DNA from 2 places in the Pelorhabdus rhamnosifermentans genome. Region 2 is predicted to be linked to the other one. Evidence: predicted binding sites of a transcription regulator. Region 2 holds the regulator's gene; the other holds the start of a gene.
The links. The regulator HrcA, encoded in region 2, represses chaperone genes, less so after heat shock. The targets are predictions, from matches to a motif close to TGTTAGCACTCNNNNNNNNNGAGTGCTAACA.
Positions count from the first base shown of each region.

Region 1: a site for HrcA is predicted at 4,924-4,954, ahead of Ga0466249_RS22660 (glycoside hydrolase family 130 protein). Genes of this name have one in related genera too.

Region 1 covers NZ_JAHGVE010000031.1:11,445-21,117, forward strand. Annotated here, with positions in the region: gene Ga0466249_RS22645 (HAMP domain-containing sensor histidine kinase) at 1-1,422, shown strand, start outside; gene Ga0466249_RS22650 (glycoside hydrolase family protein) at 1,467-2,507, opposite strand; gene Ga0466249_RS22655 (glycosyltransferase family 4 protein) at 2,507-3,760, opposite strand; gene Ga0466249_RS22660 (glycoside hydrolase family 130 protein) at 3,814-4,824, opposite strand; T-box leader at 5,114-5,366, shown strand; gene Ga0466249_RS22665 (branched-chain amino acid transaminase) at 5,463-6,377, shown strand; gene Ga0466249_RS22670 (ClC family H(+)/Cl(-) exchange transporter) at 6,463-8,046, opposite strand; gene Ga0466249_RS22675 (methyl-accepting chemotaxis protein) at 8,210-9,673, opposite strand, start outside.
Region 2 covers NZ_JAHGVE010000009.1:89,651-99,323, forward strand. Annotated here, with positions in the region: gene Ga0466249_RS12575 (methyl-accepting chemotaxis protein) at 1-1,893, shown strand, start outside; gene rpsT (30S ribosomal protein S20) at 1,951-2,217, opposite strand; gene gpr (GPR endopeptidase) at 2,378-3,349, shown strand; gene spoIIP (stage II sporulation protein P) at 3,413-4,489, shown strand; gene Ga0466249_RS12595 (hypothetical protein) at 4,516-4,965, shown strand; gene lepA (translation elongation factor 4) at 5,040-6,836, shown strand; gene hemW (radical SAM family heme chaperone HemW) at 6,842-7,978, shown strand; gene hrcA (heat-inducible transcriptional repressor HrcA) at 8,080-9,111, shown strand; gene grpE (nucleotide exchange factor GrpE) at 9,156-9,673, shown strand, end outside.

The DNA of each region.
Region 1 (9,673 bases), on a different contig from region 2:
CTGTTTTTCATCCTTCTATCTCTTGGTCTCACCCATCTTGGGTTAGAAAAAGTTTACATGTGGCAAAAAAAAGCAATGCTCATTGAGAGTATTCAGGCACTTGATGACATCTATCAGGGAAATCCTAACCAAATCGCCCTGGAATTAGAACGAACAGCAAATACTCTAGGAGCAGGCATCATTATTTTTGACAAAAATGGCTCCATCAAATATCGCCCCTTCGGTCCACCAATCGATCATTCTGTACCCGATTTTCCGGCACCACCACCACCACCCCTGCCACCCATCATTATCACTCATGAAACCATTAGTAATCACACAGTTCTTGAAAAACAGTATGACCAAGTATTAAAGATCAACTTTATGGTCATTCAGCAGCAACTCAACAATGGCGACAACTTAATAATACGACAGCCTCTAGCTCCCGTATCAGAGAGTGCCACCGTCGCGACCCAATTTATGTTATTCACAGGATTGCTGTCTATTGTAATCGGATGCAGCTGGGCCTTCTTTTTCGCGAAAAAATTTACCCTCCCCATCCTCGAACTCAGCCAGCTAGCTCAACGCATGGCTCAGCTTGATTTTACACAAAAATGGACGAAAAAACGTGATGATGAAATTGGTTTGCTTGGCAAAAGCATCAACCATTTATCAGACCACCTTGATACAGCCATAACAGAGCTTAACCAAAAAAATAAAAGCCTGATGGCTGATGTAGAAAAAGAACGTGAACTGGACAAAATGCGCAAAGAATTTGTATCCAATGTTTCTCACGAACTCAAGACTCCCCTCTCACTCATTCTGGGTTATGCAGAAGGCCTCAAAGAAAATGTGGCAAATGATGAAGAAAACAAAAACTATTACTGTTCTGTCATTATGGATGAAGCAGAAAAAATGAATAAATTAGTAAGAGACCTGCTTAATCTATCGCAATTTGAATCAGGCCTCTTTCAACTGACAAGAACAAATTTTGACCTTTCTCTACTACTCAATCGCATCGTACAAAAATACCAAAACGTGCTCACTGAAAAAAACATGGCTCTCGAAAAAAAATTTCCCGAAAATTGCTTGGTTAATGGCGATATGTTACGCATTGAACAAGTATTGCTCAATTTTTTAAATAACGCCATCATTCATACTGAATTCACCAATACCATCAAATTATTTGTGAAAGATAAAGGTCCTCACTTCCGAGTATTTGTATACAACTCTGGACGTCCCATCCCCGAAGAAAGTCTCGAAAAAATTTGGATAAGCTTTTATAAAATTGATAAAGCCCGTACAAGAGAACAAAGTGGCTACGGTTTAGGTCTATCCATTGTACGAGCCATTCAAGAACTACACGGAAATAGCTATGGCGTACGGAATCTCCCCCATGGCGTCCTCTTCTGGTGTGACATGGATAAATCTGCAAATAAATAAGCTGTGATGAAATATTCATTTCACCACAGCCTTTTTAATTGCTTTTAAAAAACATTACTCGTGCATTTCTCCAAAGCCAAACGGGCAATCCAATAACCAACAATGCTTTCTGCACCTTCGTTTCTGTTTACGCCATGTGGCGTAATACCATCATAACACCCGCCTGTCTCAACATCAATCAGACTTTCCTTACAAATATTATCACCTAAGTACCAGGCAAAACTCCGTTTCGCTAACTTCAGCATTTTCTTGTCATCCGTAACTTTATAGGCAGCCAAATGAGCCAGTGTCGACATAGATGCCTCAACAGGCTGCTGATCATATACTGCCGGTTCCATTGAACCTCGCGTCCACCATCCACTACACCCGACGGGACAAAAAAAGTCATTACGAAACACCGTATGGTCCAAAAATGCCAAACTTTGCTGTGCAATAGAAAGAAACCGTTCTTGACCGCTCTTTTCATATGCTGCAAACATAGCCCAAGGCAATACCGCATTATCATAAGTTAGATTGCCCTCAAACCACTGCCAATTTGTTTCCTTAGAATACTGAACAAAATGGTCAGCAAGTGAATCAGCAAGCTTCATAATAAAATTTTTGGATTTTTCCTCATCAATCAAGCTCAAACCAATCAATGCATAAGCTTGTCCTCGCAACCATGTCAACGACGAAACTTGGTCAAGCGCACAATCAATGGCAACAGTACAAACCCCTTTTATACCCTCAGGTAGGACTGACGAAGCGAATGTATAAGCTAAAGCCCACAGGCAACGACCAAAACAATCTTCTGAACCTACGATTTCTGTAAATTGCCTGTTATAAGTCATAAAATTTTTAAATCGCCCATCTACGTTCTGAGCATATAACACAAATGCCAAATAACGATATACTAAAGTTAAATAACGAGGACGTTTTGTTCTTTCATAAAGCATAACCGCCATAATTAAAGCACGGGCATTATCGTCAGTTGTGTATCCTTTATCTAAATTAGGAACACTAAATTGTGCGTGCTGGAACATCCCTGTATCATCAGTCAAATGAAAAATATGCCTGTCATCCAACGCTTCTTTAATTTTAGACATCAATACACACTAATTCCCTTTCGCCTTGTGATAGGCTTTGCTGCCGAAATCGGACGATGCAGTGACCGAATCAATTGAATTACATCCTCCGATGGTTGAGCCTTCTTATGGGCATCAACGACCTTTATACCAAGCTGAACGTAACGATCCGCTACATTCACCCACTTCATCGTCTGACCAACATACATGGTTTTCCTTTCCATCTCTTGTTTTTGTAAAGGGTTTTCCATTACCGTCCGAATACAAGAGGCGATAGAAGAAGCATCTCGAAATTGAGCAAGCAAGCCACGACCGCCATCCAGCATTTCTTGTGCATAACGATAGGGAGTAGATATAATCACCCGACCGCACCCCATTGCATAGGCAAGCGTCCCGCTGACTGCCTGCTCTTTAGATAAATAGGGTGTCAAATACATATCCGAAAGTTGTAAGTAAGTCATTACTTCTTTCTTCGTCAGATACTGATCAATAAACTTAACATGTTCTTTAACTCCCAGTCGCTTAGCTAAATCCATCAGACTCTGCCGATAACTCTCTCCCATTCTGGCCTTCACACAAGGATGCGTTTTACCTAAAATAAGATAAACGAAGTCATCATGATCTGCAATCACTTTCGAAGCGGCTTCAATCCCGTATTCCAGTCCTTTGGCCGGACTAAGCAATCCGAAACTGCTCATAACCTGCTTGTTTTGCAAACCGTAATCATTTTTTAGCTTTTCCCGTGATTTCATAGACAAGTTGGGAACACCATGTGGAATAAAAGTAATTTTTCCCGACGGAATCCCATAAGTATCGCTCAAGATCGGTATCGAGCTTTCCGCCATCGTCACTACTTGAGCACTTAACCGGCCCAATTCCCCCAAAACAATGCGTTGCTGCGCTGACGGATTTAACAATACCGTATGCGTTGTAACAATAAAAGGAATCGTCAATCCCCTCGCCAAATACAAAATATAGGCACCACAGTCCCCGCCATAAATCCCATATTCATGCTCAATAACCAGCAAATCTACATGTTTATTCGCCCAGTCAGCCGTCTGTAAATAACTCTCACGATCATGTTGACTCAGTTTATATTCCACAAGCGAATCACTGTATTCTTCATCATTCGTTACGGCAATTACACTCGGTTGGATTCCTGGCGATTTACTGATGCTTTTCACCAAATCTTCTGTAAAAGTCGCCAGCCCACACTCGCGAGGTGGATAGGTACTTAAAAAAGCAATCTTACTTATTCCATTGATAGCAGCCATATTCACAATCTCCTTTTTTAAAAATTTTGATATTTATAATTAGATTTTTACAATCAATAGAAATCATCATCTTGCGGCGGAACGGGACATTGTTTCACATAATCTAATAACTCATTCACCGTAGTTGTTGCCAGAGCAATACAAGTATCCGCTCCCCCATAGTACATCTTCAATACACCTGTCTGTTCATCATGTACCCAGCCACAAGGGAAAACGACATCCGCTACATCGCCTAAACGCTCATACCATTCTAAGGGCCCAAAAACCCATTCATCACTGCGATGCAATATTCGATGCGGATCATCTAAATCAAGCAAGGCGAGCCCCACGCGATAAATAGCCCCAGCCGCTGTCTGACGAACGCCGTGATAAAGCATCAGCCATCCTTCAGCTGTTTCTAAAGGAGGAGTCGAAAGACCAATTTTTCCACCGTCCCACCAACTGCCACGACGGGCATGCATCAGTACCCGTTGATCGCCCCAATGCAGTAAATCGTCGGAATAAGACAACCAAATGTGTGCACCAGGTCCATAAGTTGTATTAACAGGCCGATGGATCAGAGCCCATTTACCATTGATTCGGCGCGGGAAAATTGCAGCATCTTTATCCTCAGCAGGAGTGATAGGCCCCATCCGCTCAAAATTCACAAAATCATCTGTTAAAGCCAAGGATACTAATGGCCCACCACGTGAATAAGCCGTATATGTAATCGCCCACTTTTTTTTTTCAGCAAGCCAAGAAATACGGGGATCCTCAATTCCCCATAACTCTTCAGGATAATGGTCCGGATCTGATTCCAACGTTGGCAAAGCATCGATTTTCCAGTTTTTAATCCCATCCTCACTAATTGCCTTCGTAAGATGAGAAAAGCCTCGCCGATCTTCCACACGTGCCAACAATAATACTTTGTTTTGAAACAAAGTCGCAGCCGGATTCATCACTGAGTTTGCCGGATAAGGCCAATCCCGGACTGTCAAAATAGGATTATTCTCATACCGTGTAAAAAGTTCTTTGAATGTATTATCAACATTTTTTAGCTTCGTTTTAAATTTGCCTTTTTCCATAAAAAAAAACCTCCTCCGTGGACATTCGGCACATGCCGATGAGTGTGATACATCACATCTAATCTCTGTTATCCCGTAGTGGTTCAATCATAATATTTTTGTTAGCAGTCATCATTAGTGAGTGCTAACCTATAAATAGAGTATACTACCAATTTACCTTTCCGTCAATTTTTACAATCAGAAGAAACGAGAACAATACCTTATTGACAAATTCATTAATAATCTATAAACTAATAGCAAGGTTACAACTTATCAATTGATTTCAACAAAAGCAATTACATACTGTAAAGAAAAAGTGATGAAGGAATTAATTGTATGGATTATGTTCACAGAGAGCCGATGGTTGGTGAAAATCGGTAACAGAAAGATACAAATGTCATTCCTGAACTGTAAAGCTGAAATTCAAGTAGGCTGCACCGGTGCCGTTTCTTGTAAATGCAACCGTTATATTGCAAGGATTGTTAGATCCGACGAGAAATATCTATAAACTTTTTATAGATATACTAAGAGTGGTACCGCGAGAATAACCTCTTGCCTCTTAATACAGAGACAAGAGGTTTTATTTTTTACCAAGGAGGGATGACAATATCAATTGGTAGGCAATGTAATAAAAATTTACTAAAGGAGAAATGAAAAAGATGGACAATACCTATGTATTTTACGAGGGAAAAATCGTGCCTGAAAATGAAGTACATATTAGTGTACGCTGTAAAGGATTTAATTATGGACTGGGTTGTTTTGAAGGAATTCGGGCTTATTGGGATGAAGGAGAACAACAGCTTTATGGCTTTCGCATGAAAGAACATTATGAACGCCTGCTCCAGTCGTGTAAGACCCTCAATATTCAACTTCCTTATACAGTTGATGAATTATGCAAAATCACTTTGGAATTACTCAAAAAAAATAATTACCGCACAACTACCTATATTCGTCCACTGGCATTTAAAGGTTCGAATCAGGTTGCACCTAGCTTATTGGATGATGATGATCGTCTTGTCATCTACTGTCAGCCACTTGGCAGCTATGCCGGTAAAGATGAACTCAAAGTTGCCTTTACTTCCTGGGAACGTCTAGGTGATAACATGCTTCCACCTCGCACCAAACCAACAGCTGCTTACTTGAATTCCGGGTTAGCCTCACTCGAAGTTGTTCGGCGCGGCTATGATGAAGCACTCTTTTTAACACGTAATGGTCATGTTTGCGAGGGACCTGGTGAAAATGTCTTTATGGTTCGCCGCGGAAAGCTCGTAACTCCTCCGCCTTCCGATAATATTCTTGAAGGCATTACGAGAGATACCGTCATGATGCTAGCCAAAGAAGAACTTGGCATCGAAGTCGTGGAACGCAGCATTACGCGAACGGAATTATATGCAGCGGAGGAAATCTTCTTCAGCGGTACAGCGATGGAAGTCACAGCTGTTGTTGAAGTAGATGACAGAGCCATTGGTACCAATCATCAAGGCCCGGTGTGCAAACAGTTAAAAGAACTCTTTATGCAAGTAACGACTGGCAAAATTAAAAAATACGCTGATTTTTGCATGAGTGTTTATTAATATCTTTAGATCGTAAAAAATCGTTATTTGTCTTGAGTAGACAAATAACGATTTTTTATTGTAAAAATTTTTCCAAGGCCTAATCCTATTGATTCCATTCACTTGCCAACGACTTGATGTAATGAATCTGAGTAATATCCTCAGACTCTGTTGACAAATACAAATAATCACCTGCAATTAATTTCGTATCCCCGTGAGGAACGATTTCTTTTTCACCACGACGAATGCAAATGAGCAAACAACTGTCTGGCCAGGGAACAGCCTTAATTTTTTTCCCTTCTAATTGAGAATTCATAGAAACAACCATTTCAATAATCGCTCTTTTTTTTGCCCGACCCGAAAGGAGTTCAGGTCTTTTTTGCTGCAAAGAACGGTTTAGAAGTAATTCATAAACAGGCTTTGACTGAACTGCATCTGCTACTATATAGGCAATCATACTAATGGTTATCATTCCAAATAAATGATCGAAAGACCCTGTCATTTCCGTTACTAAAATACTCCCTGTAATGGGGGCCTTGACGATAGCCGTAAAATAAGCTGCCATAGCTAAAATCATAAATGTCGTTTGATAATCCGGATTGAGACCCCAAACTAACAAGATTTTGCTGAAAGCACCGCCAATTAAAGCCCCAATAACAAGCATAGGCAAAAAAATCCCGCCTGGAACACCTGAACCATAACTCAGCATGGTAAAGAAGAACTTGCCAACAAGCAAAATAATGAGCATCGTTACACCCAAATGTCCCAATGCAATGATATCAATCAGCGAATTCCCACCGCCGAGAATTTCCGGCAAAATAAACCCCAGACCGCCACCCACGACCAATGGCAAAGCCGCCTCCATATTTTTGGGAAGCAGTTTTTGATGAGAAAACAGTTCAAGCGACTGAACCAACACTTTATTAAAACAGACGCCCAAAATTCCCGTAATCAGCCCTAATAAAACTAAGTAGCCATAATAAGTGAAGGGCAACACAGGAACATTAGCGAGATGCCAAAAGGGCTGCTGACCATAAAAAAACCGCACAACAAAATCCGCCGTCAGAGAAGCTGCTATAGCTGACATTAAAACAGCAGGAGAAAAACTTTTATGCAATTCTTCTAAAGCAAAAAATACTCCGGCCAAAGGCGCATTAAAAGCGGCGGCCAATCCAGCACAAGCACCACTTGTCATCAAATAGCGTTCTTCTAGTCTTGTTTTACCAAGATTTCGACTAAATCCCTGACCAATGACCGCACCAATTTGAATAGACGGCCCCTCGCGCCCTAGTGATAGACCCGCACCGATAGCCAACACGCCGCCTATAAATTTAACTAACAGGATTCTGAGCCAATTCAACTTAAAAAAGCCTAAAATAGCCCCTTTCACTTGCGGAATTCCACTGCCGCTTGCCAGGGGTTCGATTTTCATCATATAACCAAGTAAATAAGCAATAACAACTAATATACCGAACCATAGGGCACTAAACCCCAGCGCTTCCTCATGTAAAAAGCCATAAATCAATTTTCGTAAAGCCTCGGCATTTTCCAAGGCAAAGCGAAACAATACGACAATGAATCCGGCCAAAAGACCAATAACCGTTCCTTCCATAAAAAGCTGGATGCGAAAGCTGCGCCACCCTAATAAGGCTTGCGAATTTTCTTTCATTTCTTGATGAAACCTAATCATTCTAATGTATTCTCCCTTTTTTACCTAAAGTAATTCATTCGCTTATTTCATTTCGACACAGCACAGCGAGTTCCTAGTATTGTAAATAAAAATCATAATAAAACACTATGCATCCCTAAAGACACACAGTGTTTTTTCATTCGCTTAAGCCGGGAAAAGCACTTTAAATTTTAAAATTGCTCACAACATTTTGCAGCTTTTCAGCCATTTGCGAAAGAGAAGTACTCGCAGAAGCAATTTCTTCCATTGTTGCTGTTTGTTCTTCAGCAGCAGCCGAGATCGTCTGAGTATTTGATGCCGTTTCATCGGCAATTTTTTTTACTCCATTGACTGAAGAAGCAACTTCATTACCTGAAGAGGCAATTTTCTCGGTGGCCTGACTAATTTCGTGAATCTGTGCATCCAGTTCTTCCACAAGTCCAGCAATCGCGTGAAAGTGGTCCCCCGTTTTGATAATAACTTCTGTACCTTGCGCTGCATCTTCCGTCCCCTGTTGCATGGCTTGTACAGCCTCTTGGGTGTCACTTTGGATTACGCGAACAATCTCCGTTATTTCAGCAGCTGCCGCCTGCGATTGTTCGGCCAGCTTGCGTACCTCCTCCGCTACAACAGCAAACCCTTTGCCTTGTTCACCCGCCCGTGCCGCCTCAATCGCCGCATTCAGTGCCAGCAAATTTGTTTGACCGGCAATTTGCGTAATGACACTCAAAATCTCTTCAATCCGTTTTGAACCTTCGCCTAATTTTCTCACGACAGTGGCTGAATTTGTAACAGACTGAGCAATGTGCTTCATCTGATCTGAAGCCTCGTTGACAGCCGAATTGCCAGCTTGCGCTGTATTTGCTGTATGAGAAGATTTTTCAGAAACTTGATTAGAATGTTTGGCAATAGTAGTAATATCGCCAAGCATCGTTTGAAGCATCGCTGCACTATGATCGACAGCTTGCGTTTGCCCAGCCGCCCCCATCGCGACTTGTTCAATCGTCTCGGCAACCTGACTTGATGCCCGTGCCGTCTGATCAGAGCTTGCACTCAATTCCTCACTGGCAGCAGCCACTTGCTCAGCGGAATGTAACACTTGCTGAATAAGGTTGCGCAAATTTTCACCCATCTGCTTAAAAGATCCGATCATATCCGCAATTTCATCGTGGCCCTGATACTCAATGGCCGTATCCGTCAAATCCCCTTGGGCTATCCGCCGAGCTGAAGCAGCTACGGAATTTAGTGGACGAGCTATCCGCCGCGCAAACCAAAGGCTGAACAAAATACTACAAATAATCACAAGGGTACTGCACACAAGAATAACTGTTTTCATATTATTCACTCTTACCACATTTTCCTGTACCCGTAAATCCATTCGATCCGTTAAAAACTTCACGACCTCATTGGTTTTCGCTGCAGCTATATTGGATTTTTCCTCACCCGCTATTAAAACATGCTGAGATTCTTCTACACCTTTTTCGCGCCGCATCCTAACGGCCTCATCCGTAACAACATGATAGTCCGCCAATACCTTTTTGAGTTCTGAAACTTCTTGTACACCTTCCGGCGTAGTCAGTTTGCCCTCAATACTTTTCAATAAATCATCCATTTTAGCTCGCGACGCTTGATAATTTTGTACATATCT
Region 2 (9,673 bases):
TACTGGAGAGCAGAGAGCATAGTTAGTGATAATATCACCACTGGAATGAAAGCTTCTGCTGAAAGTAATGCGAAGGATATAAGTAACTGGTTGGAAACGCGCAAATCGGAACTGACTTTGTTAGCTGCTTTGCCTGCAATAGAAAGCGGTGTACTAGAGGATATTACTCCTATATTACAAAACCTAGCAAAGGAAAATAATGATTATCTGCTCATAAGTTATGTGGATCCACAAGGAATTGCATTTACATCGCAAGGCGCGAAACTTAATGTTGCAGAGCGTGATTATTTTCAGCAGGCAATTAGCGGCAAACCTTTTATTTCAGATCCCATGATAGGTAAATCAACTGGGCGGCCGTTGACAGTCATAGCAATACCAGTCAAGAAAGACAATCAAGTAACGGGGGTGGTTTATGGAGCTATCGATATGGGGACGATAGAAAAAAATGTATTGAATATCAAAATAGGGCAGACCGGTTATGCCTTTATTGTGCAGGGGGACGGTCTTAGAATTATTCATCCTGATAAAGAACAGGCGATGAAGTTCAATCCCTTGGCGGATACAGGCATTTCATCTGAAGAGAAGAACTTGAATGAACGCATGATTAAAGGGGAAGTGGGAATTTCTCGTTCTGTGGGCAAGGGGAATGATAAATTTGTCGCATATGCACCTATAGGCGGTGTCAATTGGTCGATAGTACTGGAAGTGCCTGTAGCAGAGATGACAGGAGTACTGTCATCTCTTACAACCATCTCATTTATAACTATTATCGCGGTGTTAATTGTATCCGGCTTATTTGTTATTTGGCTGGCGCGTCGTATTGCTAAACCTATCCAAAAATTGGAACTGGTAGCTAACCGGATCGCTGATGGTGATATTTCAGAGACTAAAGTACATATTACATCGAATGATGAGATTGGGCGACTGGGACAGAGCTTTGAGCAGATGGCACAAAATCTGCAAAGTATTATTCGGAAAATTCTCGGGGCTACCGAACAAGTGGCGGCTGCATCACAAGAATTAACCGCCAGTTCGGAGCAATCGTCTCAAGCGGCCAATCAAATTGCCACTTCAATTACTAATGTGGCTACAGGAACTAACGAGCAGATGGATGCCGCAAATGATACGACGAGGGTTGTAGAACAGATGTCGGCCAGTATTCAACAAATTGCCGCTAATGCTAATCAAGTAGCTGAACAGTCGGCCCAGGCAGCAGGAAAAGCGAAAAATGGCGACAGAGCAGTGGAGAAAGCGGTAACTCAGATGATAAAAATCGAGGAAACAGTCACTGATTCTGCTCAGGTTGTAACGAAATTGGGCGAACGCTCGAAAGAAATAGGACAAATTGTCGATACTATCTCTGGCATTGCTGGGCAAACCAATCTTTTGGCTTTAAATGCAGCTATTGAAGCTGCACGGGCGGGAGAACAAGGTAGAGGTTTTGCGGTAGTTGCCGAAGAAGTGCGCAAACTTGCTGAACAGTCTCAAGAAGCGGCTAAAAAAATCGCCGAACTTATCGGAGAAATTCAGGGAGATACTGGCCATGCTGTGATAGCGATGAACGACGGCACGCGAGAAGTAAAGCTAGGTGCTGAGGTTGTCAATATTGCCGGGGCCACCTTCCGGGAAATTGCTAATCTAGTGGCAGAAGTGTCAAGTCAGGTTAGGGAAATTTCTGCAGCTATACAGCAAATGGCTTCCGGTAGTCAACGCATTGTGGATTCGGTAAAAAAGATTGACAATCTAGGCAAAAAGTCAGCAAGCGAATCGCAAGGAGTTTCGGCAGCTGCGGAAGAACAGTTGGCTTCCATGGAGGAAATTGCATCTTCTAGCCAAGCGCTGGCCAAGTTGGCCCAAGATTTACAATCCGAGGTAAATGAATTTCGAATATAATGGATGGCAAACAAAAAAACACTTTACGCTTTGCGTAGAGTGTTTTTAGGTCTGTCTTTATTCCGTTATAGCATTAACTTTACGAGCCAGGCGGGACTTTTTACGAGCCGCGGCATTTTTATGAATAACGCCTTTGGCGACAGCTTTATCAATCGCGCTGGTAGCTTTAGTCAGGAGGGATTTTGCTTCTTCTGCTTTACCGCTTTCAATGGTTTCAAGGGTTTTGCGAGCTACCGTTTTAATGGCCGATTTTACTGAAGCATTGGCGACACGACGCTCAGCATCTGTTTTCATGCTGCGTACGGAAGATATAATTTGTGGCAAGTGATTCACCTCCTTATAATCTTGTTACCTAAAATATTTTAGCATGAGTATATAAAAAATGCAAGAGACAATTCCCAAAGTTTAGCGTAATTATCTCTGCTGTTGCGGCATAACTGTGGCTCAGGTGGGTAATGATAAAAATAAAAATGGAGTGATGGCCATGGAGTTCTTAAAACCGTTGCAAACTGATTTAGCTGTTGAAGCGAGGGAAAATATTGTCGAACAGACAAGCGCTCCCATTAGTGGCTTACATGTTGAAAATGACGAAAACGACGAAGATGTTACGATTACGAGAGTTACTATTGATTCAGACCAGGCACAGCAGATGGTCGGTAAACCTAAAGGAATTTATGTGACGGTGGAGGCGCCTGGTTTGCGTTATAAAAATACGCCATTATCAGCGAAGGTGATGAATTATGTCGCGCAAGAACTGGCTAAATTACTCCATGTATCAAGTGATGCGACGATTCTTATTGTTGGCTTAGGTAATTGGAATGTTACACCTGATGCGCTTGGGCCACGGACAATTGATAAAATTGTTGTGACGCGTCATCTTGATGACCTGTTATCACCTGAACTGAAAGGTGGGGTTCGGCGGGTTTGCGCTTTGGCACCAGGCGTTTTGGGACTTACAGGCATGGAAACGGCTGAAATTATTAAGGGGGTTGTAGCAGAAGTAAAGCCTCAGACAGTTATTGCAATTGATGCCCTTGCTGCAGCGTCAAGCAGTCGTGTTGTGACAACAATACAGCTCAGTACTACAGGGATACATCCTGGCTCAGGTGTGGGTAATAAAAGGTTTGGTCTGACGGAAGATTCTTTGGGTGTGCCTGTCATTGCCATTGGTGTTCCAACGGTTGTTCATGCTTCAACTATTGCAATGGATACGATTCATATTTTGCAGGAGCATGCCGCGTTTGCCCGCTACTTTAAAAGTCTAGAGACTTTATCTGACCAAGATCAACAGAAAGTGATTCGTCAGGTTTTACCTGATATCCTAGGGGATATGATGGTAACTCCAAAAGAAGTAGACCGGATGATTGATGACATTGCCGTTGTTGTTGCTGGGGGCATTAATCAGGCTTTACACCCCAATATTGATTATGAAAACATTCACATGTATCTCCATTAAGTAATAGGTTGCCTCCCTTGTGCATATAGATTGTATGTAAACAAAAGTGGGGGGGCCTATTTGTTGAGAAGCCAAATAAGACGGAGAAAACGTAAACCGGATATTTTTTATATTGGCTGTATCGTCATCGTTGTTCTTGCCTTCCTGTCAGGATGCGCTTATTTGTTTTGGACGAATGGCGATTCTTTAGAAGCCGTACCGGCTACTGCTGCACCTGGTGCGGGGAGTCATTCTGCCGGGGTTTTGAGCTGGCCTAAATGGAAAAATATTATGGGGCAAGGAGTGCCGGGACTCCTTGCTGTAACGCAGGAGAAGCCTTCTGTAAAAGTAACAGCAAAATTTTCTGTCGGACAAGTAGTACGTAGCGCTGTCCTGGGTTTGACTGGTGTCGATATGAAAGATATGCGTTCACTTCTTCAGGGCGAAATCCCTTTATTACTTGGTTTAAAAGGAGCAGGGCAGACTGTAAGTGCCATGGGTATGCCTGACTTTCCTAAATTTGATTTTCATATGCCTTCAAGTACCGGTACTCCACTTGTAGGCATTTATCATACGCATACGGCGGAGTCCTTTATTCCTACTTCGGGTCGCTCACACAGTCCGGGTGGGCAATTAGGCGATATTGTTAAGGTAGGCGATGATCTTGCCAAACATTTAGAACAGCAAGGCATTGGCGTGATTCATAGTGAAAATATTCATGACTATCCATCATTTATGAAGGCGTACAATTTGTCGGAAGTGACAGTGAAAAAAATGCTGAGTGACAATCCGTCACTCCAGATGCTGTTTGATATTCACCGCGATGCTGAAAAAAAAGAAAATGTTACAGCTACAGTCAATGGTTTGCAAGTCGCCCGGATTTTAATTGTCGTAGCCGTGGGACAACCTGATCTTGTTCAGCCTCATTGGCAGCAAAATCATGCCTTTGCCAAATTGATTGAAGCAAAACTGAATGAACGTTATCCAGGGGTGAGTCGTGGCATTCAAATGGTTGATTGGCGTTATAATCAGCATTTGCATCCGCGGGCATTGTTGCTTGAAGTGGGCTGTCAGGAAAGTTCGTTAGAAGAAGCCAATCGTAGTATTGAGATGCTTGGTGATGTATTAGTGGATATTATCCATGAAAATAAAGAACAATAAAGACCCCTATTGAAAGGCGGAATGGGATGGATGAATTTTGTGATTTGAAAATGATTGGGCGTGGACTTTTCCTCTTGATAGTAATGACCGTTTTTGGTGTTATGGCGGCTGAGCAGCAAATGAATCATCTCACAGAGCGCACAAATTTCGTACAGTCATTTAATGTCGTTTACAGTCAGGATGGCACGTACCTGGCCTATTTGTTTGGTGATTCCTATCGTATAGAAGAATGCTATCAAGTAGGGGCTCTTTCTAATAGTGAACGAGCGGTGTATTTGACGCTGGGTTCCAAAGTTATGATGATTCCGTTTATCTACTCTTTTTCTGCGCAGTCCTATTTTGATGAATTATATCAAGTCAGCCACGGATTGAGGCCCAAATTCTATGAAATGAAAGGCCAGTTAAAACATAGCAGTCAAACTTTACAGACTTTTTGGCAAAACTTTGGCAGACAAAGAAGGTACCCCTTGCAGTGAAAAGCTGCAAGATGATATAATTTATTGAGTAATTTATCTGTTAGCGCATGTAGGCTGCAGAGAGGAGGACGGGTGTGGACATTTCCAAGATCCGCAATTTTTCGATTATCGCTCATATTGATCATGGCAAGTCGACCCTGGCTGATCGCTTGCTAGAATATACAGGTGCCTTGTCGGCACGTGAAATGGAAAGCCAAGTACTCGATCAGATGGATTTGGAACGGGAACGAGGCATTACCATTAAAGCTCAGGCCGTGCGATTATCTTATCAGGCGAAAGATGGACAAACTTATTTGCTTAATTTAATTGATACACCAGGTCATGTGGATTTTACTTATGAAGTATCACGCAGCTTAGCGGCCTGTGAAGGGGCTCTTTTAGTTGTCGATGCCGCGCAGGGGATTGAGGCTCAGACACTCGCTAATGTCTATTTGGCTTTAGAACACGATCTGGAGATCGTGCCTGTTATTAATAAAATTGATTTGCCTAATGCCGATCCTGACAAGGTAAAGCAGGAAATTGAAGATGTGATTGGTCTGGATGCATCTGACGCGATTTTGACAAGTGCCAAATCGGGGATTGGTATTGAAGATGTTCTTGAGGCCGTTGTGGCTAGAATTCCCGCTCCGAAAGGGGAGGCGGATAAGCCCTTAAGAGCACTTGTTTTTGATTCGCATTTTGATGCTTATAAAGGCGTTATTGTTAATGTCCGCGTGTTCGACGGAACGATTCGGGCGGGTATGAAAATTCGCATGATGGCCACAGGAAAAGTATTGGAAGTGACGGAAGTCGGGATTTTTAAACCCTATATGGCGCAGGTGACAGAACTACTTCCAGGTCATGTCGGTTTTGTGGCTGCAGCGATTAAAAATGTGAAAGATGCCAGAGTCGGTGATACCATGACAGGCGAAGAATATCCGGCTGACCAGGCGCTTAAAGGCTATCGGACCATTACACCGATGGTGTATTGTGGCTTGTATCCGACGGAAAGTACGCAGTATGATGCGCTGCGCGATGCTCTGGAAAAATTACAGCTCAATGATGCGGCCCTGGTTTTTGAACCGGAAACATCCATTGCCTTAGGATTTGGTTTTCGCTGTGGTTTTTTAGGATTACTTCATATGGATGTTATTCAGGAACGCGTTGAGCGGGAGTATAATATTACGCTTATTACGACGGCACCGAGCGTGATTTATCATGTTCACCAGACAGATGGTGAAATGGTCACAGTGGATAACCCGGCACTGTTGCCGCCAGCAACAAAAATTGATTATATTGAAGAGCCCTATGTGCTTGCTAAGGTCATGGTCCCCAATGATTTTGTGGGTGCCGTCATGGAGCTTTCGCAGGATAAACGGGGCGAATTTAAAGATATGAAATATTTAGATGAAAATCGCGTCATTATTTCTTATCATTTGCCCTTAAGTGAAATTATTTATGACTATTTTGACAAATTGAAATCATCGACACGCGGATATGCCTCACTTGATTATGAATTGTCAGGCTATAAGTCCTCTAAGTTAGTGAAACTGGATATTTTACTGAATGGCGATCCTGTAGATGCCTTAAGTGTGATTGTTCACCTTGATAAGTCTACATCAAGGGGACGGCAGTTAGTCGAAAAGTTGCGTGGCATTATTCCGCGGCAAATGTTTGAAATTCCTATTCAGGCTACGATTGGCAATAAAGTCATTGCCAGGGAAACAGTTAGGGCTATGCGGAAAGATGTGCTTGCCAAATGTTATGGCGGTGATATTACGCGTAAACGTAAATTGCTTGAAAAACAAAAAGAAGGTAAAAAGCGCATGAAACAAGTTGGTAATGTTGAGGTACCCCAGGAAGCTTTTATGGCAATTTTAAAAATGGACTGATGACAGTGAAAAAATTAGGCCTTTATGTGCATATTCCCTTTTGTCAGCAGAAATGTTTTTATTGTGACTTTCCGTCTTTTGCCGGACAGGAAGCTTTTTATGCAAGCTACACTCGCGCCTTGGTTCGAGAAATTGTCGACCAAGGCGCTTGCCATTCGGCTGAGACAGTAGATACCCTCTTTATTGGTGGCGGAACACCTACGGTGTTGCCGCTACCTCTCCTTGCTGAGATTTGCCAGGTTATTTGCCAGTCTTTTCAGGTTGCTGATGATGCTGAGTGGACCATCGAGGCTAATCCAGGCACAGTGGATGCTGAAGAACTTTACCAATTGCGAAAACTGGGTATTAATCGACTGAGTTTTGGTGTCCAGTCTTTTGATGAGGGACTGCTTCGTCGCTTAGGGCGTATTCATACGGTCCAAACGGCGATATGCTCAGTAGAACAGGCTCAAGCGGCGGGATTTTCCAATCTGAGTATTGATTTAATGACAGGACTTCCCGGTCAAACGTTAGAGCAACTTCAACACACTCTTGAGGAGGCAGCAAAGTTACCGCTCCGTCATCTCTCTGTTTATGCCCTCAAGGTAGAAGAAGGAACGGCTTTTGCTGTAGACGAGCAGGCAGGACACTTACATTTGCCTGACGAAGCGCTCGACGCTGCTATGGATGATTTTGTTGTAAGTTTTTTATCGAAGCAGGGTTTTTCCCGTTATGAGATATCGAACTATGCCCAGAAAGGTTTTGCCTGTCGGCACAATTTAAAATATTGGCATTATCAGCCTTATGTTGGTTTAGGTGCTGCCGCCCATTCCTTTTTAAATGGGCGGCGTCAGGCCAATACTCCTGATATTGCCGCCTATATTGCGGCAATGACAAAGGGCCAATCAGCTGTAATATTTAGTGAAACCTTAGGTGGAGCTGAGGCAAGAGGCGAAATGATATTTTTAGCTCTCAGGACGACAGCGGGCTTATTATTTCATGATTATGCCAAACAATTTAACCGGAACTTTTTACAAGATTATGAAAATATTCTGGTAAATCTTCGGCAGCAAGGATTGATTTGCCAAAATAAACAAGGTATTTCTCTAACGAATCTTGGAATGAAATTTGGTAATGTTGTTTTTCGCACATTTTTACCATAAAGTTTGCGTCTTGTTCTTGACAGAGCTACAAATGAGTGGTATTTTTTTATTAGATGTTAGCACTCTATGAATGAGAGTGCTAACAAAAGGAGGCGGAGTCGATGCTTGATGAAAGAAAACGCCGAGTTCTTCAGGCTATTATTAACGATTATATTTCGACTGCCGAACCGATTGGCTCTAGAACTATTGCCCGCAAATACAATTTAGGAGTCAGTCCTGCTACCATTCGTAATGAAATGTCTGATTTGGAGATGCTGGGCTATTTAGAGCAACCTCATACTTCTTCTGGACGTATTCCATCTGCTAAGGGATACCGATTCTATGTGGACTGTTTGTTGGCACCTCACAGTATCTCAGACAAGGAAGCTTGTTTAATTCAGCAGTGGTATGAAGCCAAGGTTAGGCGTATTGATGAGTTATTTCAAGAGACGGCCAAGGTATTGTCGAAAATAACGAATAATATTTCTCTTGTCATGGCACCGCAAGCTTCAGAGTCTAAGTTTAAATATTTGCAGTTTCTACCTCTTGATGATCATCGGGTCATTGCCGTTGTTGTGACAAATCAGGGATTGATGGAAAATAAAGTAATTGACATTCCCGAAGGTACAACGTATGATGATTTGCAGCATATTGCGGTGCGTGTCAACAACCGTTTGGCTGGGCTTGATTTTAAACAGATCAAATTTTCTATTATGGATGAAATTAAACAGGATTTACTAGCCGATTCGGCGATCATGCAATATGCTTTTGACACAGTAAATCAAGCCATGAATCAGGATAAAAGCGAAAAAGTCTATCTTGGTGGGACAACACATTTATTGAACCAGCCGGAGTTTCAAGATGTGGATAAAATCAAAAATATTTTGTCCATGCTTGAGGAAGAAAAGCTACTTTGCGATATTTTGCATATGCGTGATAATGACGGCGTCATTGTCACAATCGGTCAAGAAAATAAGTATAGCGGTATCCAGGATTGTAGTGTTGTTCAGGCAACTTACCGTATTGAAGGGCAGGTTGTAGGTACAGTGGCCATTTTAGGACCGACGCGTATGGAATATGGCAAGACGATGGCAATTCTAGAGTTCATGCACACTCATTTGGGTGAACTTATTAAAAAATATCAATTGAAGTGAAGCAGAACAAATAAGTAATGAGAATGATAGCATGAGGTGAAAGTATGGCTGAAAATGAAAAAATGCAAGCTGCCCCTGTCGATGAACAGGACGAGACAGCAGAGTGTGAATCGACAGAAGAAGCGAATCTAGGGGAAGCGCAAGAGAGTAATTCCGATAATCAGCAGTTTCGTGCGAATCTGACGGCACAGATTGAAGAAAAAGATGCGGTAATCAAAGAATTAACGAAGCAATATCAAAGGCTCCAAGCTGATTTCGAGAATTTTCGTCGCCGCAGTCGTCAAGAAAAAGATGAGCTCTCTACGGTAGTAGCCGAAGGAATTGTTCTTGAGATATTGCCTGTTGTGGACAATTTTGAGCGAGCTTTGGCCTCTGATGCTGAGGATATCAGTTCGGTACGCTCGGGTGTAGAACTCATTTTTCGACAAATGAAGGCGTCACTGGAAAAGTTGGGTGTGACGACAATTGAAGCAGTTGGCAAATCTTTTGATCCCAGTGAACACCAAGCTGTGATGCGGGTGGAGGATGCTGAAGCAGAAGATGGCATCATTACTGAAGAACT